Regions from separate parts of the Pseudoalteromonas sp. S3776 genome, predicted to be linked through region 1. Evidence: predicted binding sites of a transcription regulator. Region 1 holds the regulator's gene; each other region holds the start of a gene.
The links. The regulator sigma-54, encoded in region 1, starts transcription at its own class of promoters, with help from an activator protein. The targets are predictions, from matches to a motif close to GTTGGCACGNNNNTNGNNT.
Positions count from the first base shown of each region.

Region 2: CWC16_RS01650 (diacylglycerol kinase family protein) is a predicted target of sigma-54. The motif match lies at 3,101-3,119, and genes of this name have one in related genera.
Region 3: fliS (flagellar export chaperone FliS) is a predicted target of sigma-54. The motif match lies at 4,216-4,234, and genes of this name have one in related genera.

Region 1 covers NZ_PNCU01000019.1:93,338-100,745, forward strand. The annotation lists gene CWC16_RS09750 (calcium/sodium antiporter) at 1-814, shown strand, start outside; gene CWC16_RS09755 (KpsF/GutQ family sugar-phosphate isomerase) at 817-1,788, shown strand; gene kdsC (3-deoxy-manno-octulosonate-8-phosphatase KdsC) at 1,789-2,340, shown strand; gene lptC (LPS export ABC transporter periplasmic protein LptC) at 2,337-2,891, shown strand; gene lptA (lipopolysaccharide transport periplasmic protein LptA) at 2,881-3,429, shown strand; gene lptB (LPS export ABC transporter ATP-binding protein) at 3,426-4,151, shown strand; gene CWC16_RS09780 (RNA polymerase factor sigma-54) at 4,221-5,720, shown strand; gene hpf (ribosome hibernation promoting factor) at 5,748-6,035, shown strand; gene CWC16_RS09790 (PTS sugar transporter subunit IIA) at 6,040-6,492, shown strand; gene rapZ (RNase adapter RapZ) at 6,512-7,357, shown strand; gene CWC16_RS09800 (HPr family phosphocarrier protein) at 7,398-7,408, shown strand, end outside.
Region 2 covers NZ_PNCU01000002.1:96,185-103,592, reverse strand. The annotation lists gene CWC16_RS01665 (DUF4331 domain-containing protein) at 1-1,374, opposite strand, end outside; gene CWC16_RS01660 (anti-sigma factor) at 1,524-2,207, opposite strand; gene CWC16_RS01655 (sigma-70 family RNA polymerase sigma factor) at 2,204-2,728, opposite strand; gene CWC16_RS01650 (diacylglycerol kinase family protein) at 3,177-4,796, shown strand; gene CWC16_RS01645 (VF530 family protein) at 4,835-5,143, opposite strand; gene CWC16_RS01640 (DUF1496 domain-containing protein) at 5,198-5,488, opposite strand; gene CWC16_RS01635 (TIGR02647 family protein) at 5,618-5,851, shown strand; gene maiA (maleylacetoacetate isomerase) at 5,848-6,477, opposite strand; gene hmgA (homogentisate 1,2-dioxygenase) at 6,483-7,408, opposite strand, start outside.
Region 3 covers NZ_PNCU01000010.1:23,971-31,378, reverse strand. The annotation lists gene CWC16_RS05575 (sigma-54-dependent transcriptional regulator) at 1-360, opposite strand, end outside; gene CWC16_RS05570 (sensor histidine kinase) at 357-1,469, opposite strand; gene CWC16_RS05565 (DNA-3-methyladenine glycosylase I) at 1,602-2,192, shown strand; gene CWC16_RS05560 (sigma-54 dependent transcriptional regulator) at 2,485-3,921, opposite strand; gene fliS (flagellar export chaperone FliS) at 4,278-4,679, shown strand; gene CWC16_RS05550 (hypothetical protein) at 4,684-4,980, shown strand; gene fliD (flagellar filament capping protein FliD) at 5,087-6,493, opposite strand; gene CWC16_RS05540 (flagellar protein FlaG) at 6,550-6,984, opposite strand; gene CWC16_RS05535 (flagellin) at 7,153-7,408, opposite strand, start outside.

The sequences.
Region 1 (7,408 bases):
TGAAATGATGGTGTCGGCCTCGGCTGCTCTGGCCAATAAAACCGATACAGCGGTAGGTAACGCGGTGGGCTCAAATATAACAAATATATTACTTGTGTTAGGGATAACTGCATTGCTGCGCCCGCTGAGTGTTTCCTCAAGTACGTTAAAACGCGAAATGCCGCTCGTAATGTTGGCATCATTGGCTACGTGGTATGTGTTTTCAGATAACTACTTCTCACTCACCGAAGGTATCGCCTTATTAGTCGCTTTTATTGTGTTTATTGGTGGGTTAATTATTGTATCCCTACGAGCTAAAAACCAAGATGATCCATTTGTTTCAGAAGCATGCGATGAAGTCCCTAATGATGTTCCCACTAAAAAAGCTATATTTTGGCTTATTGTTGGTATGGTTTTATTGCCTGTAAGCTCCCATTTTTTAGTTGGTTCAGCTGTCGATATAGCAAAATACTTTGGTTTAAGCGATTTAGTTATTGGTTTAACTATTATTGCCATTGGCACAAGCTTGCCTGAACTTGCGGCTTCTGTTGCAGGCGTTCTTAAAAACGAAGACGATTTAGCGCTAGGTAATATTGTTGGCTCAAATATATTTAATATTTTAGCGGTATTGCCGCTTGCAGGTATTATTAACCCATCAGTGGTCGACCCATCACTTGCAAACCGCGACATACTTATTATGTTAGGTGCAACGCTTGCACTTATTATTATGTCATTGAACTTTAGAGGTTCTCAGCGTATCAATAGAGTAGAAGGTGGTCTATTACTCATCGCATTTTTGGCGTACCAAGGTTATATTTTTAGTCAAGTAGGGTAACAATGGCACAACTAAACTTTACAGAGCAAGGTTTACGCGTATTAAACATAGAGCGCCAAGCGCTTGCGGATATTAAACAATACGTTGATGAAAACTTTAATAATGCGTGTCAGGCCATGTTTGATTGCCAAGGCCGCATTATTGTTATTGGTATGGGTAAATCAGGCCATATTGGTAATAAAATTGCTGCAACCCTTGCAAGTACAGGCAGCCCTGCTTTTTTTGTTCACCCAGGCGAAGCAAGTCATGGTGATTTAGGCATGATAACCAAAAATGATGTGGTTATGCTTATATCAAACTCGGGCGAAACCAGTGAAGTACTAAATATTATTCCGGTGCTTAAACGCCTCGGTGCAAAAATAATATCGATGACGGGCAACCCGCTTTCTACTATGGCAACACTTGCCGATGTGCATGTATGCATAAAGGTAGAACAAGAAGCATGTCTGTTAGGTTTAGCGCCAACAGCAAGCACCACAGCCACTTTAGCAATGGGTGATGCAATGGCGGTTGCGCTTTTAGAAGCACGCGGTTTTACCGCCGATGACTTTGCACTCTCTCACCCTGGCGGCAGCTTAGGTAAGCGATTGTTGCTCACTTTAAAAGATGTAATGCACAGCGGCACAAACACCCCTATTATAGGTGTAACGCAAACAATTAAAGACGCGTTAATAGAAATGTCAGCCAAAGGACTAGGCATGACTGCTATTGTAGATAACAATCAACAGCTTGCTGGCCTTTTTACCGACGGCGACTTACGTCGTATTTTAGAGCAAAAAGTCGATATACATAACACCGCTATTAGCCAAGTTATGACTAAGTCATGCACCACCGCCACGGCCGATATGCTTGCAGCAGAAGCACTAAATATAATGGAAAATAAGCGGATTAATGGTTTAATCATAGTTAATGAGCAAAACCAGCCTGTGGGCGCCTTAAATATGCAAGACCTCTTAAAAGCAGGAGTATTATAAATGCAATTTGAAGATCTCTATCAACCGCTAAGCGATGATGCCAGAGCACGCGCCAAAAAAGTAAAACTACTCATATGCGATATTGATGGTGTATTTTCTGATGGCCGAATTTACCTCGGTAACCAAGGCGAAGAGTTAAAAGCATTTAATACAAAAGATGGTTTTGGCATTAAGGCACTGATCAATAGCGGTTTTGAAGTCGCGGTTATTACGGGGCGTCATTCAAAAATAGTGCAAGCTCGCATGAGCAGCTTAACCGTACAGCACATTTATCAAGGCCAAGAAGACAAACTTATTGCTTATCAAGAACTCAAAAACACTTTAAAGTTAACTGATGAACAAATAGCCTATATTGGCGATGATGGACCTGACATGCCCGTCATGGAGCGCGTTGGTTTTGCCGTCGCAGTAAACGATGCGCACCCGCTAATTAAACGCTTATCGCATTATACTACACAAATGCCTGGTGGCTTTGGTGCAGTGAGAGAGCTCACAGATTTACTCATGCTTGAAAACGGTATAGCACTTACGACACAAGGTACCAGCTCATGAATGCAGCACGCGTTATACTCAGTGCGTTATTCATCGGCTGTATGGTTTGGCTTTGGTACCCTTATTTTACGCAAAGCAATGTAGCGCCAGAGCAAGAACCAGAAGTCATTGCAAAGCCTGATTACACTGCTATAGAGCTTAAGCAAACAGCCTATGACGAGCAAGGTAAAATTAGCCATAAAGTTACAGCAGCTAAAATGGAGCTGTACCAACAACTTGGTTTTACATTTTTTGAAAAACCTATTTTTACTTTATATAACGAAACACAAACTTGGCGAATAAACGCTGACGAAGCAACGCTTTACGAAGATAAACAACTTATTTTAGAAGGCAACGTGGTTGCCAAAAATTTAGTTGATAACGCCATGATAGATAACATCAATGCTGACAACATCGAAGTCGACATTAAAGCGCTAACGATGCGCTCTGAGCAGCCAGTGGTTGTCACTGGGCCAAATTTAAAGATTATCGGTAAAGGCCTTGAAGCCGATTTGAAAACCGAAGTAATAAAACTAATTAACCACACGCGAACAATATATTATGACCAATAAACTCTCTAAAATACTTATTATCCCATCGCTGATGCTTGCATTTAGCGCTTCTGCTGCTGAGCCTGCTGCTCAACCGCCAGCAAACCAAATTTCTATTAGTGCAGACCGTCAAGAAGGTCAACTTAAAGAAAACGTAGGTATTTTTGAAAAAAACGTCGAAATTGTGCATGGGAACCGCAAAATTACAGCCGACCGACTCGAAGTACATAAACGTGAAGACCTAGGGGATAACAAACAACTGCTTATTGCCACTGGCAGCCCTGCCTACTTCGAAGAAAAACAAGACGATGGTACCGTAATGAGTGCCAGTGCAAACGAAGTACGTTACGACGTAGCAAAGCGCTTTTTAACACTTGTTGGGGATGCCGAAGTCGCGCAAGCCGGTCAAAAAATTAATGCTAAAAGTATTACCTACGATATGCAGCAGCAACTTATTAGCGCAGAAAAAGACGAAAACTCAACGGATCGTGTCCACACAATTTTAGTGCCTGTTGAAGCAAATATTAAAGAAAAAACAGGTAACGAAGGTCAACCATGAGCACCTTAAAAGCAGAACTATTAGCAAAAAGCTATAAAGGCCGCCAAGTTGTAAAAAATGTAGGCCTTGAGGTAGAAGCCGGCAGCATAGTGGGCTTATTAGGCCCTAATGGCGCAGGTAAAACCACCACCTTTTACATGATTGTAGGGTTAGTACCTAGCGACAAAGGTAAAATATCTATTGATGATAACGATATAACGTTATTACCTATGCACAGTCGTGCTCGCTTAGGCATTGGCTATTTGCCGCAAGAGTCATCTATATTTAGAAAGCTAACAGTTTATCAAAATTTAATGGCTATTTTAGAAACGCGCAAAGAGCTAAATAAAGCCGCGCGAGAAGAAACGCTTAACAACTTACTTGATGAATTTAGCATTCAACATATACGCGATAGCCAAGGTATGGCACTTTCTGGTGGCGAACGCCGCCGTGTAGAGATAGCCAGAGCACTCGCAGCGAACCCTAAATTTATTTTGTTGGATGAGCCTTTTGCTGGTGTTGATCCGATTTCAGTGTTAGATATAAAGAAAATAATAGAACATCTTAAAAATCGTGGCATTGGCGTATTAATTACCGATCACAATGTAAGAGAAACCCTTGATGTTTGTGAAAAAGCCTACATTGTTTCTCATGGGGAGCTAATTGCATCTGGCACCCCAGAACACGTATTAAATGACAAAACTGTACGCGATGTTTATTTAGGCGAGCAATTTAGGCTGTAACATTTAAGCCACACCTACAAGCATCTGCTAATATTAATTATAACAACATAAAAGGATTGTTAGAGATACATGAGGCAATCATTACAGCTGCGCATGGGCCAGCAACTTACAATGACTCCACAATTGCAACAAGCGATTCGCTTGCTGCAGCTCAGTACATTGGATCTCCAGCAAGAAATACAAGAAGCACTGGATAGCAACCCGCTATTAGAAGTAGAAGAGCAAGATTACACGGAAGAGTCGGCTGGAAAAAATGAACAAAAAGCAGATACGGATGATGTAACCGTAAGCGCATCGGCTGATGATACAACCAGTGAATACGAGCAAGACAGTGGTGAAGCTTTAAATAAAGACACCGTTAGCGATGATATGGCGATGGATGTAACTTGGGATGAGTACATGAGTGCAGCCCCTGCGGCATCCTCAGGCCCAATGCCAGAAGATGAGTCTATTTATCAGGGCGCCTCTACTGAAACGCTACATGAGTACTTAATGTGGCAACTTCAGCTTACTCCTTTTAGCCCAACTGACGAGGCCATTGCTATAGCCATTGTAGAAGCTGTAGATGACTCGGGTATTTTAACGCTAAGTTGTGAAGAAATTTTAGAAAGCTTTAACCAAGAAAACGATGACGACGTTGAAGTTGAACTGGATGAAATAGAAGCCGTTTTAAAACGTATTCAATTATTCGACCCTGTAGGTATAGCCGCGCGAAGCTTACAGGAGTGCTTGTGTATTCAGCTTAACCAGTTTGATAAAGACACCCCTTTTATAGAACAAACTAAAATGATCTTAACCGATCACATTGATCTATTAGCGGCACGCGACTATCGTACATTAATGAAAAAGACTAAGCTTAAAGAAGACGAGCTTAAAGAGGTCATGACTCTTATACATACCCTCAACCCAAAACCTGCAGATACAATAGTAAGGGAAGAGTCTGAGTATGTCATACCGGATGTGTCAGTTAAAAAAATTAAGGGCCGTTGGGTGGTAGAGCTAAACCCAGATAGCATGCCAAAAATACGCGTAAATAGTCAGTATGCGGCCATGTCACGTACCGTAAAATCAAGTGGTGATAGCCAGTTTATTCGCTCTCATCTGCAAGAAGCTAAATGGTTTATAAAAAGTCTTGAAAGCAGAAACGACACGCTGCTAAAAGTAACAAACTGTATTGTAAAACAACAACAAGCGTTTTTTGAACATGGCCCCGAAGCCATGAAACCAATGGTTTTAAACGATGTTGCTGAAATGGTAGAAATGCACGAATCAACAATTTCGCGTGTTACTACGCAAAAATATATGCATACGCCACGTGGTATTTTTGAGCTTAAATATTTTTTCTCAAGCCACGTAAGCACCGAAAACGGTGGCGAATGTTCGTCAACCGCAATACGTGCCTTAATTAAAAAGCTAATTGCCGCGGAAAACTCAGCCAAACCATTGAGTGATAGTAAAATTGCGGATATATTGGCAGAGCAAGGAATTAAAGTAGCTAGACGCACAATAGCAAAATACCGTGAATCGCTAGCTATTCCACCGTCAAATCAGAGAAAGAGTTTGATATAAGACGTAAAAAACAAAGAGGAAATGCTTATGCAACTAAACCTAACTGGTCGTCACGTAGAAGTAACTGATTCACTTAGAGACTATGTAAATAATAAATTTGCAAAGCTAGAAAGGCACTCAGATCATATTAGCAATGTGCATGTCATTCTCGATGTAGAAAAACTCAACCAAAAAGCAGAAGCGACTATTCATGTAAGCGGCGCAGATTTATTTGCCTCAACAGAGCACCAAGATATGTATGCTGCTATAGACTCGTTGATTGACAAGCTCGATCGTCAAGTCATAAAACATAAAGAGAAGCTTGCTAGACACTAATATTATGAAATTAAGTACATTAGTATGCCAGGACTGCAGCAAAGCTGCGGTCCTTTTTAGTAGTAAAAAAAGAATTTTAGAATTTATCAGTGAGCTGGCTCATGAAAAGCTCCCTTACTTACCACAACAGGATATTCTTAATGCGCTAGCCAGCAGAGAAAAACTAGGTAGTACGGGTATTGGCCGCGGTATCGCAATTCCGCATGGTAGAATGGGTGGCGTAGAAGAACCGCTTGCGTTAGTACTCGTTAGTGACAAGCCTGTAAACTTTGATGCTATTGATAACTGTCCTGTTGATATTTTTGTTGCACTCATCGTACCAGATGGCGATAACCAGCAGCACCTAAAGACTCTAGCAACCATAGCTGATAAACTGAGCAATAAAGAATTTTGCAAACAGCTGCGAAGCGCTAAAACCGATGCAGAACTGTATCAAGTAATTGTTGATCAATCGTAGTAAATACTAAGGGCTATAAATGGAGTTAATAATCATAAGCGGCCGTTCCGGTTCAGGTAAATCGGTTGCTTTACGCGTGGTTGAAGATTTAGGTTATTATTGCGTAGATAATATCCCGGTCAACCTGCTGCCCTCTTTAGTACGTAGTGTTTCAGATAACTATGACAAAATAGCTGTTAGTATCGATGTTCGTAATATCCCCAAAGAGCAAGACGAGTTTAACGATATTCTTGAATACCTACCGGACTTTGCTAAACCCACTCTGTTTTATTTAGACAGTGACGATCAAACACTCATAAAACGTTTTTCAGAAACACGCAGATTACACCCTTTATCAATCGATTCATTGCCGCTCGACTTAGCAATAAAAAAAGAAAAAGAACTGCTTGATGTACTTGTAACCCGCGCAGACTTTATGCTTGATACGACTGATTTAAGTGTTCACCAGTTGGCTGAGTCAATTCGCGAAAAAATACTCGGAAAAAAAGATAAACAACTAATTGTAACGTTTGAATCGTTTGGTTTTAAACACGGCATACCTAAAGAAGCTGATTATGTATTTGATGCTCGCTTTTTGCCAAATCCGCATTGGGAGCCTGAACTTAAACCGCTTACAGGTCTTGATCAACCTGTAAAAGACTTTTTGGCAAACCACAGCATAGTGCAAAAATTTACTTGGCAAATTCAAACATTTGTACAAACTTGGTTACCACACTTAGAGCGCAATAACCGCAGCTACCTGACTATTGCAATAGGTTGTACGGGTGGGCAACACCGCTCGGTTTATTTAGCCCAAACTATAGGTGAGAGCTTTGCAATGACACATCCAAATGTAAAAATTAGGCACCGTGAGCAAGAAAAGTAACCTTAAAATAATAACCTGTTCAGTTTAGGTATAGTAATTTATGCGTTGTGA
Region 2 (7,408 bases), on a different contig from region 1:
ACGGCCATTTGGAAAGCCCGCTAAATCATCACCCGCAACACCAAATGCAGATTGATCAGCCTGTGCTGTGGCTGCAATTGCGGTATTTAAACGTAACATTTCTGAAGGCGTTACTGTTGCTTGTTGGTTTACACCAGCAAAACCGGTTAAAAATGCGGTGATTAAATCGGTACGCGGAAAATTAGTGGGGGCGAGGGTTTCTAAGTTAGCGCCAAGCGTGGTATTGACTGCATCTTTAAATAAAATATTTAAAAGCTCTGGTAAAGACGGGTGCGAAACATAATCTAAAAATTGCGCATCATCTTTAGGGTGAGCTGTTGAGAAGGTATCTTTGTCTTTAATACCAATAACAAGCTCGTTAACTAAAGGGTTACCTAAGCGTGAAACCTGTGTTAAAGCGCCGCCATTTACCGCGTTGTTTGCAAATTTAGCGTTGGGGTTTAAAATGCGTGCTTGCGGCAGGCTTGCTGTTGTCCATGAGCCAATTACGCCGTTGCCTTCACCCACAATACAGCTTTTAGGCATTTCAATGGCAATTGATGTCACATTTTTATCAATAAGGTCATCATTATCGGCAGATTGCGTAATACCCCCAGGAAAACCACCACCATCGCCCGCACCTGGCGCACTATCACCTTCTACAGGCACATAGTTAACTAAATCAAAAGTTTTACCTAAGTTAACAACAAATGGGTCTTTGCGCTGGCCAACAAACACTTTGGCCATATTGTCACAGCCCGGTACAGACACTTGATAAACAAACTGATCGGCATAAGTTTGGTAATCAGTCATTGAACCAAATGTTTTATCGCCTACATAATCTAGCGGTTTGTTGAACGTGGTTGAGCTGGTGGTGGTATTGCTTAGTGTGGTACTGGTACCTGTGCGTTGTGGGCCGTTAATCATGCTTAGTGTATATGACTCACTAAAATTTGCAGCGCTATCATCACCAGCTGCAACGCCACCTACATTTTTAAGCGGTACAGATACAGTGCGTTGATTACCTTCTGGGCCAACAGTTAACTGCACACCCTGGTTATCGTTTGGCAGCATACTGGTAAAATTAAAGGCAAAAGTAATATCTTCTACTGCATCACCATCATTATCAATATGAATACTGTAGGTTGCATCTGGGCCCATAGCGAAGTAGTTAGGGCCGCCATAGGCATCTTGTAAAGGAATATAATTGGCAATAAACGTAACGTAATCGTCTCTGCCTGCTTCATAACTATTAAATACGTAAAAGTCGGAAGAGTCTAAGGTTGGAAAGCGGCTAATATTTGGCGCTTCACGATGACTTGATGCCTCGCTAGAGGTGCTTACTAAGGTACTGCATACTACTACTGCGAGTATAGATGGAGTTAAAGCTTTCATGACTTTTTCCTTTAGTTTTGATTGGAGTCATAACTAATAACGAAGCAAAAAGCACATTAGATGCAAAAAAGTTAAAATATTTTTAAATTTGTTAAATAAGTGGGGTGGGTTGGCCTAAATAGATAAGCCAACCTAATGCGATTATTGAGTTATAAAACCACTAAATCTGTAGTATATAGTACTTGGGTTGGTAGGCCGTTAGGCGAGCCACCTAACGGCTCTAAACTTACTGCAAGTAGAGCAATATTTTGGGCATTAAAACGAGCGTCTTTTATTAAAAGCTTTTCACCTTGTTTAGGTAATAAACCAAGCGAAATAGGCGTGTCCTGTCCTTGTAAAATCATCCACAGCTCGTAGTCTTTATCTGTTTGCGCAACCAATTTGGTACTCGCTTTAATTGATAATGCTTGCTCGTCCACATTAATAATCCACAGTGATTGCTTATCTTGGTTTTGTACAAGCGCAATCTGCTGGCTATCTTGCAGTTGTGTTACTGGTTTAATAACTACAAATGCTAAAATAATACAGGCCGCTGTGGCTATAAACGACCAAGTACGCCATACCGATGGCGCCGGTTTTATAACTGTTTTAATCGGCTGAGCATTGCTTTCTATTTTATCTAAAATGTGCAGCCAAACATGCTCATCGGGTGCTTGTGGTGTAATTGCACTGGCTAAACCATTTAAATTTTGCTCCCACATCATAGTGGCTTCTCGGGCTTGCGGTAAACTGAGCATTAAGCGTTGAAAACGTTTTCGGGCAAGGCCATTTAGAGTACCTAGCACATATTGCCCAGCTAAAGCATCAAGTAGTTCTGGTTTGTTATAGTTCATAATGTTAAACACCTCTGCAATTGCTGCAAACCACGCCTTATCCAGCTTTTAACTGTGCCTAAAGGCGTTTCTATATGATTGACCAGCTCACCATGGCTTAAGCCTTTGTAATACGCTAGGTGAATGGCTTGTTTTTGCTGTGGGTCGAGTTGCTCAATGCAATTTACAAGTTTGGTTTGATCATCGTAGTTAATGTCTATGTCTTGTTCATCATATTCCTCATCGCCTATGGCTTGTTCTTTTCTGACCTTATGATAGCGCAGCGCGTCTAAGCTTCTGTACCGTACTATGCTTATCATCCAACTTATTACGGTGCCTTTTGTAGGATTGTATTCTGACGCGTTATGCCAAATTTTTATAAATGCTTCTTGCAATACCTCTTCAGCGTGCGCTCGATTTGAGAGCATATTTAAACTTGTTGCAAATAACTTAGCGCTTGTTTGCCGGTACAAATCGGCAAACGCAGCTTTATTACCTTGTGCTGTTTTACACAAAAGAGGAAGTAGATTGTCGTTTTCCATAGGGTTCCTGTTATTTTTATTATTATTGAGGCGCATTGCGCTGTATTAATTAAATTTTTACCTAGAAACATATTAAGTCTCGCGTGATAAACACTTATCGACTAGATATTAATGTAAATAAAATATAAACACACTCTCAATAAACGTGTGAGAAGGGCGATTGGATGCAAAACGTTGAACTGTTATTTATCTTAGCTGCTCTTAACTAAGAGACAAGTTTTAGCCATAAAACAGACGCATAAGGCGAGTGAGAAAAAATGACCCAGAACTGTGTAAAAAGCGGCTAATATGGCCAATTTCTTAAAGTTGAAGATTTTAATCTGTTTAATATCAATCGGTTATATTTATTTTCAAGTTCTAAATACAATTTTTGTTGGCCTGTAAATTGCAACTATACTTATAAACAGCTGTAAAAATTTGCCAAAACAGTAAAAATAAAGGAGAAAATATGTGGGCTGCAACGAGTTATTTAATTTTAGCGTTAATTTTTATATGGATAGGCTGGGAGGTTAACTCGGTTTACTTTGCAGTGGTGTTTTACTGGAGTGCCTTGTCGTTAATACTCGTCAGTGGCGCTTATATTTTTAATCTGGCAAAAATTTTTAGAAAGCGCGAAAATGGCATCATTCCTTTTTATATTCGTTGGGCTTTTGTGCCCTTTTTATTAGGTGCCCAAATTTACAATGCGTACTCTCGCAAGCACGATAAAGTCCCTCCCATTCAAAAAATTAACGAGCATTTATTTTTAGCATGTCGATTGTTTCCCTCTGATATTGATACGTTAAAAGAAAACGGTATAACAGCAATATTAGATGTAACGTGTGAGTTTGATGGCTTGGAGTGGAGCTCAACCCAAGAAAATATTAGCTATTTAAATATCCCAGTGCTTGATCATAGTGTGCCTACTCATTCGCAATTAAACCAAGCCATTAACTGGATACATCATCATATTAAAGAAGACCGCCGAGTGGTCGTTCATTGCGCACTAGGAAGAGGGCGTTCAGTATTTGTGATGGCTGCATATTTGTTGAGCCAAGATAAAAATGCAGATGTACATCAAATACTTGCACAAATTAAAGAGACACGTGAAACCGCAAACCTTAATAAACACCAACTTCGCCATTTGGCTAAACGACATAAAAAGGGGGAGCTTGTTATAAAAAACAAAGCGGTATTAATAGCAAACCCAGTGTCGGGCACTAAAATGTGGCAAGATAAAGAGCCCTTAATAGTGGCTAGGCTGTCGGAATATTATGATTTAAACGTTTTAACTACCTCTAAAGAAGTAAATGGAATTGAACTTGCTAAACAAGCTATTAAAAATAAGCCAGACATAATAATTGCCTGTGGCGGTGATGGAACCGTGACAGAAGTAGCTAGTGTGTTGGTAAACACTCAGTGCAAGCTGGGTATTATCCCAATGGGTACAGCCAATGCTTTAGCCCATGTGCTTATGGGTATTAGCTCTAAAATAATTCCTGTCGAGCAGGCCTGCGAATTAATTATAGATGGGCAAACACATACAATAGACACCGCCTACTGTAATGACGAGCTTATGCTGTTGTTAGCGGGAATTGGTTATGAGCAATCGATGATTGAAAAAGCCGACAGAGATTCAAAGAATAAATCGGGTCAGCTTGCTTACTTAAACGGCTTTTTTCAGGCATTTAGTGAGCAAAAAGCGCAAACACTCTATGTAACTCTTGATGATAATCAAACCCAAGAGGTGCAAACAAATAGCTTTATTGTTGCTAACGCAGCCCCTTTTACCACGTTGTTAGCGCAAGGGGGAGGACAGCCTAATCACGAAGATGGTTTATTGGACATAAATTGGCTGATACCGAGCGAAGAAAACACAACCAGTGTGCTTAGTATTGCTGAGTTGATGTTTAGTAGTATTACGCAAACGCAATTAGCTATTAGTTCGCATCATACCAACGCTAAAAAAGTAACGATTACTGCAGATGAAGAAATTAAGTATGTATTAGATGGTGAAATAAAAACAGCGCATACGCTTACTCTTACAGTTGACCCTGCCTCATTAAATGTAATTAGTAAGGAATTATAAAATAAAAAATGCACGTATTTAACGTGCATTTTTGTGTATTACTTTTTAATGCTTGGCCAAACAAAACTACTGCTATTGCTTGAGTTAGTAGGCTTAGAGCGCTGAGCGCCTTTGGGTTTACGCAGCGGTTTGTTACTTAGTGTATGTAAGTAGAGAGCTTCAACTTTATCGCGTGCCCAAGGGGTTTTACGTAAAAATTTTAAGCTTGATTTAATGCTTGGCGAGTCGGTAAAACATTTAATTTTTACTTGCTCGCCCATGGCTTTAAAACCTAAACGTTGTTCAAGCTCTACTAAAATTTGTTCTAATGTTACCCCGTGAAGAGGATTCTTTGGTTGATTATCCATAGCCATACTACTTATTTAAACTGTGCGCATTGTAGCGTAAATCCGCATTTAGCGCTAATTGACCCTAATGGTTTTAGGTTTTGCGGGGTACACAAGATTGCCTTTTTTATCTAATTTTAACCAAATGAGCTTACTGTTATTATGCTGAGGGTTACTAGGGGCGCAAACTAAGGTAAAAGAATGTATTTGTACCAACGCACCTTCACTATAACGTTTGTTATCGTACCAACAAATATTACCAGCGTTAATAACCTCGTTAGTGTCAATAATAGAATATGTTTTAACTGTTTTAGCATCGCTACTAGGGGAAAGAGTTAACGCAATTGTAAAAATAAATAAAACCATAATATGGCGCATGGGCGACCTCGAATGTTGATAGTTTAAAAATAGTACACACGATTAAAAAACATGCTAGGGTAAGTAATAGCGTTATACAACACTGACTTAAACACACAACTATAAAAAGGTGAAGACATGCGATTTAATCAAATAATGATAGATGAATTTACGTTATTAGCTAAGTTTCCTAGGGATAGCAAAATGCAGGGGATAAAGTTACATTCTGACGCAGAGCCTAATTTATTAAGTGCGGCGCAACGGTTATTTGATAAAGGCGTAATAGATAGCCCAGATGGTGGCTATTTGACCGATTTGGGCTTAGATTTAATAGAGCATGTAAGTGTTATTCACAGCGCTTTAAAAAGTTAAACTGCATCGCGTTGATTTTGCGGCGCTGCTTCATTAAAAGCGGGCAGTGCATTACAGCGTGCATAAATGGCTGCAATTTTCGGATACGCAGCCATATCTACATTAAAACGCAACGCATTAAATACCTGTGGCACTAAACAAATATCAGCCAGTGATGGTTTATCGCCTACACAAAAATCACAGTCTTCGCTTAGCATTGATTCAATTTTTTCAAACCCGACCTCAACCCAATGTCTGTACCATTTATTTTTCGCCTCGTCATTGACGTTCAGTTCACTTGATAAATACTTTAAAACACGTAAATTATTTACAGGGTGAATATCACACGCTACGGCATAACTTATGTTACGAATCTGCGCTTTTTGCCATGCATTCCCATAAACCAGAAGCGTTTGCGGATAGCTTTCATCTAACCATTCTAAAATAGCAAGTGATTGCGCTAATACACCGTCCTCTGTTTCAATAGCGGGTAATAAACCTTGCACGTTTTTATCTAAGTAAGGCTGAGCTGACTGTTCAGATTTCAGTAAATTAACAAATTGCATATCGTGCTCAATGCCTTTTAAATTAAGTGCTATGCGAACACGGTATGCAGCAGATGAGCGAAAGTAGCTGTAGAGTTTCATTGTCATTATTCCTCGCCTGTAAAGTGTTTAGTGATACTACGCCAGCATTGAGTGTAATTAGATTGACGTTCTTTTCCTTCAAGGGCATATTTCGTGGGCGATATTATGTAACGAGACTCAAACATAAAGGCCAGTGTGTTCTCGTATTTTTGTGGTGTGAGCTCAGCATTAGATGCTTTTTCGAATACCTCGGCTTCAGGCCCATGTGGGGACATACAATTATGCAAACTAGCGCCTCCTGGTACAAACCCGTGCTCTTTTGCATCGTAAACTCCTTCTATTAAGCCCATGAACTCACTCATAATATTGCGATGATAATAAGGAGGCCTAAATGTATTCTCTGCTACCATCCAACGAGGTGGAAAGATTACAAAATCCACATTTGCCATGCCCTCAGTGGCTGAGGGAGAGGTAAGTACAGTAAATATTGAAGGATCTGGGTGATCAAAACTTACAGTGTTAATAACATTAAAGCGGGCTAAATCGTATTTGTACGGGGCGCTGTTACCAGTCCATGCAACCACATCAAAAGGCGAATGAGTGACCGGGCAGCTAAAGAGATTACCATTAAATTTAGTCACTAATTCAAAGTCACCTTCTTTATCTTCAAATGACGCAACAGGGTATTTAAAGTCTCTGTCGTTCGCGTAGCCATTTGCACCAACGGGGCCGCGCTCGGCAAGCTCAAATGCATGGCCATAGTTTTCACAAATGTACCCACGTGCGGTTTCATCAATTAAATCAACCGAGAATTTAATCCCGCGAGGAATGACGGCAATTTCCCCCGGTTTTACGGTCAGCTTTCCGCACTCAGTGTGTAATAACAATTCGCCATGCTGAGGCACAAACAACATCTCACCATCGGCATTACAAAAGTAGCGCCCTTGCATAGAAATATTAGCCACATAAACATGAATACCAATACCCGATT
Region 3 (7,408 bases), on a different contig from region 1:
TTCGGGTAAATAGCGGCTAACCATATTTAAAAGCACCTCAGGGGCAAATGGTTTAGCCATATAATCAATTGCACCTAAGCGCATTGCCTCTACGGCATCATCAATCGTTGCGTAAGCTGTCATCATTAATACGGGGAGTTCTGGGTAGTTAAGCTTAATGCTCCTGAGCAAATCTAGGCCGCTCATCGCGCCCATTTGCACATCACTTACAACCAACGAAAACTCAGATTTCTTTAATTGGATCATGGCTTGCTCAGCACTTTGCGCTGCAACGCAGGCAATACCTGACATTTCTAACGTGTCTATGAGTGCTTCTCTTAAGCCTGCATCATCTTCAACTACCAGTATTGTATTGCTCATGCTGTTTTCTCCTGCATTGAGGTCGTGCATATGGGCAGCAATAAACTAAAACATGCACCACCATTGGCATTATTAACCACTTCAACACGTCCTTGATGCGCGTTTGCCACAGAACTTACTACAGCAAGCCCAAGCCCCGTACCTTGGCTTTTAGTGGTATAAAACGGTTCAAAAATTTTCTCTATTTGGCTCAGCTCTACCCCAGGGCCGTTATCGCATACGCTAATACGTACGGTGTCAGGTTCGCTACTATCTCGCTGTGCTTTTAAGGTCACTTTTGCCTGGCTGCCAATAATTTGAATACTATTATGAATAAGATTTTGAATAGCGCTGGCCAGCGCAGTTTTATTACCGGTGATTTCTATATCTGGCTCTGGTAACTCAACAGCAAGTTCGCTGTTATTTAAAGCCACCATAGCATCGGCACCAAGTTTTACTTCGTTTAAAAGTTGCTGCATAGAGACTTGCTCAACCACTTGTTGTTCGCCACTTTTAGCAAAAAGTAGCATGTCATTAACTTGGGTTTCTAAATCTTTTAAACGCGACATAAGCTTGGTTTGAAAGTTATCGCGTGATGTTTCGGGTAGCTTTTTAGAGCCCAAATTGGCCGCGTATAACATAGCTGCAGAAAGCGGTGTACGCACTTGGTGCGCAAGCGATGCCACCATTTTACCAAGCGCACTCAAACGTTGCATATGTGCAACACGCTTTTGCAAACGACGGGTTTCTGTTAAATCGGTCATTAATATAAGCTGACCAGGCTCTGGCGCAAGTGCAGTAATATCAAGTTTTATAAGTCGGCCGTCTTTGAGCGACACTTCATGTCCATCATCTTGGTGGGGACGAAAAGAGCGTTGAATAATGTTAAACCATTTCTCTCCTTCGAGCGGCTCACCTAACATATCAATCGCGATTTGATTGGCTTTTGCAATAAGGCCTTTGCCATCAAGTACAACAACACCTGCTGGCATGGTATCAACTAAGTGCGACAGCCAACTTGCTTGTTGTCTTAAATCACTTAATTCACCAATGTACTCTTCTTGAAGCAAACATGGGTTATACTGATTTGCAGTAATAAACTGTGGTTTAAGTACACTCGCAAGGGCCATAATCAAATCTCTTAATGATGTAGATACAGGGCTTAATGCAGAATTTATACCAAAATTATTTTATATATTTTTCATTTAGTTAGCTTACAATAACGCGTAACAAAAAAATGACGCACAAAAAAAGGAATAATAATGAGTGAGCAAAATAAATGCCGTTGTGCGTGGCTCGACACCACAAAACCAGACTATGTGAAATACCATGATGAAGAATGGGGGGTGCCCCTTTATGACGACACACTATTATTTGAATTTATTACGCTAGAATCAGCACAAGCGGGACTCAGTTGGTACACTATTTTAAAAAAGCGTGCAGGGTATAAAAAAGCATTTGCCAACTTTGATGTGCAAAAAGTGGCTAACTTTACAGCCGATGATATAGAGCGGTTAATGCAAGATAAGAACATAGTACGTAACCGATTAAAAATAGCTGCTACGATTAATAATGCTCAACGGTTTATCGAAATTCAAAAAGAGTTTGGCAGCTTTAGTCATTATCAATGGCGATTTGTGGACAATAAACCAATTATTAATAATGTAAATAGTGATGAAGACGCTCCTGCAATGACCGAAGAGTCAAAAGCATTTGCAAAAGATTTAAAAAAACGAGGCTTCAAGTTTTTAGGGCCTACAACGGTGTACGCACATATGCAGGCCTGTGGCATGGTAAACGATCATAGTAATGATTGTTTTAGAAAAGAAGAAATTATAAAGGCTTTTGGTTGATAAGTGATTTATTACCATAAAAGTGATCTGTTCACAAAGAGGATAAGAGACGCTTCGCTTTAGAGCAGTAACGTGTAAGCTAACTGTGGTTTCTCATTTAACCTCGTTTTTTTGGGTCTAAGCAATTAAAAGCAGCGCTTTTACACGAGCAAGCTCAGCGTCTACCTCCAAAGTTTAAGTTTGCGTTTATCTTATAGACGCGAAGCTTGCTTGCGTGACGGGCAAAGCCCGTAAATTAATTCCTCAAAAATGAATAATAAATAACGAAAAGCCTATCAGCATTTGCATACTGCTAATCTCGTGACAGATTGTACTTTTTCATTTTTTCGACAAGTGTTGTACGCCTTACACCTAGTATTTCTGCAGCGCGCGCAACAACGTAATCAAAGCGTTCAAGTGCTTGGGTAATTAAGCTTATTTCAAGTTCGGCTAAATAATCTTTAAGCTCAATGCCCTCTTCGGGTAATACGCCAGATCCCTGTTGGCTAAATTCAGGCTCAGGGTCATTATCATAATCGCTAAAACCTGAGCTAAAAATATCGTTAAAGGCATCTTTTTCAAGTAGTTCTTCAGGGTATTCAGGCTCGTAGGCATCTACCTCGATGTAGCGGTATTTATTAGGTAAATCGGGTACATCCACTACTTTTTCAGGGAACATAATCACCATGCGCTCCACTAAATTAGCAAGCTCCCGAATATTACCAGGCCAAGCATGCTCTTTTAGACTCTCAACCGCGCGCTCTGTAAATTTAGCCGACGTACCACTTTGCTCATTAACACGGCGCATTAGCTCTTTAAGTAATAAAGGTATGTCGTCAGCACGCTCATTAAGTGACGGGTTTTCAATAGGAAATACATTTAAACGGTAATATAAATCTTCCCTAAAGCTGCCCTTTTCAATCATTTCCTCAAGGTTGCGGTGGGTAGCGGCAATAACACGTACATCTGCTTGAATCGCTTTTGTGCCACCTACACGCTCGTAGCTACGCTCTTGTAATACGCGAAGTAGCTTAACTTGCATTTGCAGTGGCATATCGCCAATTTCATCTAAAAACAGCGTACCGCCTTGCGCTAATTCAAACCGCCCTTTACGTGCAGAAATAGCGCCGGTAAACGCCCCTTTTTCATGACCGAATAACTCACTTTCAAGAAGCTCTCCTGGAATAGCACCACAGTTTACTGGTACAAATGGCCCCGTATTGCGTTTAGATAATAAATGTACATTACGCGCAACCACTTCTTTACCCGTACCCGACTCACCTAAAATAAGCACGTTTGCATCGGTTTTAGCCACTTGCTCTATCAAAAAGCGTACGTTTTTAACCGCGTCAGTTTCCCCTACTAAACCATCAAATGTTTTATGTGGCTTATGATGCTTGTGACTTCCAGGAAGCATACGTTGGTACTGTTGGCAGTCGTGTAATAACTGTGTGGTTACTTCGTGATTAAACGGCTCACAAATTAGTCCCACTACATTAGCAATGCTTAATAATGGCTTGAGTGTTTCACCAATGAGTAAAAAAGGCAGGGTTGGGTAGCGTTTAATTAAGCCTTCATGATCTAAGCTTTGTAATGCGCCTAAAATAACAATGCATTCTTGCTGTTGATACTTACTACATACTTCTTCAAAGTCATTTTCATCAAGCAACTGCACAGCTTCCCCAATAAAGGTAAGTGATGCATGTAATCCTATTGCACGGTTATTATTATTATCTAAAATCAAGATCATAGTTAGCGAGCCATAATTTCACTAATTTATTTTATTAGCTAAATTGTAAGCGAGATCTGTATGGATGCAAGTAATAGCGGCGGTTTTTTGACATAAACGCCAAAAAATAGACATCGCTATAAAACAATAATACTTAATAATTAAAACTTAAGTATTGTTTTGTTGTTTAATACTTAAAGCTAATGCTATGTCTTGTTTTTTACTTAGTGCATAAATCTACGTAGGTCAAAAATATAAACTATAATTAACTTAAGTTGAAAGCAACAATGCCGATAACTAAATAAATGCAATATGCTTGGCATTAATATTGCTTTTGTTACGTACAGACGATTTCACATATTTATTTAGGATTTTCCATGGCTCATGTTTCATTAAAAAAATATTCTCAAGTGCGCGCCAGCAACATCGCAGAAATGGCGCCCTATGAGCAAATTAACCTTATTTTTAGTAACATAATTGGCCGCTTGGCCGCTACTAAAGGGTTTATTGAGCGCAAAGAAATAGAAAAAAAAGGCGAAAACATCTCTGCCTGTATTTTACTCTTAGGTGCATTACAAGACGCGCTTAATTTAGAAGTGGAACAAGATCCGAGTATTTCAAATAATTTATTAGCACTTTATGACTACTGCCAAAGACGCCTTGTGCAAGCAAATGTTGACAATGATATTGAGATTATTTCTGAAGTAGCTGGCATTATTAAAGAAATTAAAGAAGGGTGGGATAGCATTCCTGTCGATCAGCGTAATCCTGCGGTATAAGCGAATGGCTTTAGAGGAAACAAGTAAAGCTGAGCATATTAATCAATTGCTCAGCAGAATCGAATTATTAGTGCAAAGCAATAACGCTGATGAAGCTCCCCCTATTATGGATACTTTAAATAGTGAGCTTAAGCGCTGGTGCGAAAGCGATAACCCGCCTACCGCCGAGCAACTTGTGGCTGTGCAAACCAATATCAACAACATTAGCAAGCAGGCAAATGCTGTAAAAAATGAATCATCTAAAGCCATAATTAAGCAAAAAAAAACAGGTAAAGCAATCTCGGCTTATAAGTCGGTATAGCTACTTCTAGCAGTTTTAAAACTTACTAGGCATCTTAAAGGCAATATTTAGACATAAAAAAAACGTTTTTAAACGGTTTTTTTATGTTCATAATTAATATGGAAAATTAAGAATTATTACTCACCACACCAGGCATATTTTCAAGCTGCGCTTGCACGTAACTACTTGTCGAATTGAGGCTCGCTACCAATAAATCCATGGCATTGTATTGAGCGTATAGCCTGTCAGATAACGATTCCATTTTACTTGTCAGGCTTTCGCGCTGCTCATCAATATCTTCTAATTGGTTTGTTTTACTATCGATACGGTTTTGGATAATGCCGTCAGAATCTGTATAAAAGCTCATTAACTCATCAAACGATTGGGCAAAGCCGCCTTCGTCTTCATCAGTGCCTACAAAAAACTGCTGCACTAAGTCGACATCTTCATCAATTTTTTCATTTAAAGTCTCGGTATTAAGCGTCAATACTCCATAACGATCGGCTTCAACACCTAATTGCGAAAGTGATAATGAGTTGCCATTACCTAAATCTACAGAGTCGGTAATCTGCTCTCGCAATTTAGACATTACACCGCGTAGTAACGAATCACCGGCCATTACACCAGCACCATCTTCGCTTGATGCCCCTAAGTTATTACTAAGTTCAAGTAATTCATTGTAACTAGAAATAAAATTGTTTAAGCCCGATTGGATATTGTTATTATTTTCGGTTACCGATATATCACTTAAATCATCATCAGTACCCTGAGCTTTTTTAGCGGTGATTGTTATACCGTCTATAACATCAGTAAACGTATTTGAAGAACTACTAACTGTGAGTGAGCCATCAATGGTAATGGATGCATCGGTTGCAGCAATAATTTCAGATGCATTTTGTACACCTGCAGAGTCAAAAGCTAAACGAGATAGTCCGTTGGTATCTGTGTTATTACCGTCAGTATCCGTTACTTCTACTTTAATCTCGTTTTCTAAGCCACTCTCTTTAGCTGAAAGAACTAAATGCTGGCCTGTATCATCCGTTATTATTGTTGCGTTTATGCTATCGTTATCGCTGCTGTCGTTAATCGCGTCTCTGATTTCGCTTAGAGTTGCGGTGTCTGATACTTCAATATCAAAGCTATTCTCGCCGGAGCTGAGTGTCATAGTACCTTCACCCACAGCGGCGTCAGCATCAAATGCTTCTGATAGTATTTTATGCTCCGTAGCAAGGTTATTAACCTTTACAGAATAACCACCTGGTTGGGCGTCTTCATCAGCACTGATAGAGACAAAATCATCATTGCCTGATGCACTACGTTTTTGGTAATTATCTGCGTCACCTAGCGCTTCCACTGCTGTTTGTACTTGCTGTAGCGCAGACTTTAAAGCCCCTACAGCAGAAATATCAGTAGTTAGCGTACTTTCTTGAGTGTTTAAACGAGCCTCAGCTGGAGCCTGCTCAGCATTAACTAGCGCATCAACTATATCTGATACCGCTAAACCAGAGCCTAAACCATTAAACGAAATAGACATACTTCACCTCTTTAAACCCAAAAAACTTAACTAATAATATATCAACACTACGTCGACTAAACGGTTTGGTCGATTAAAATACCTGCAGATTCAGAAAGCTTTGACACTAAACTTAATACCTCTTCCGAAGGGTATTGCTTAATTACATCACCACTGGTTTTATCAAGTATTTTAATAACGTCACGCCCTGAGTCTTCATCAACTTGAAATTGCAGACTACGGTTCATTTCACCCATAAAGTCCTGCAATTGTTGCGCCACTTTTTCAAGCTGTTCACGCTCAAGCTGTTGGTTTTGCGAACTATTAGTCTCAGTTCCTTGTTGTGCGTATTGGTTGCTTAACTGATTTCGTGGGCCTTGTTCATCCGTTTTATTTACGTCATCAACAGCTCGCTGAGTCAATACTGAGCCAGCCTGCCCTATTTGTTTATCTTCACCAGTTAAAGATGTTGATGCTATAGTAACTTCTGCGTTTGAAGTAATGGTGTTCATAACGCCTCCTAAAATTGCCGAACTTGTATAGTTATTAGACTAACAATAGCTTAATTTATACCCTTAAACCACAAAAGGAGGTAGCTAAAGCCACCTCCTTGTTTTTTTAAAACTAATACTGACTTTTTGTACTAGCTAGCTACCCATTAAGCTATAAGGTTTAACTTATTAACCTAATAAGCTTAGAGCTGTTTGTGGTAACTGATTCGCTTGAGATAAGATTGACGTACCCGCTTGTTGCAAGATTTGGTTTTTAGTCATCTCTGCTGTTTCAGTCGCAAAGTCTGTGTCTTGAATACGGCTACGTGAAGCAGATACGTTTTCAGAGATGTTTGATAAGTTGCTAATAGTGTGGTCAAAACGGTTTTGAACCGCACCTAAACCAGCTCGTTGAGCATCGATGTTAGCAATTGCGTTATCAATG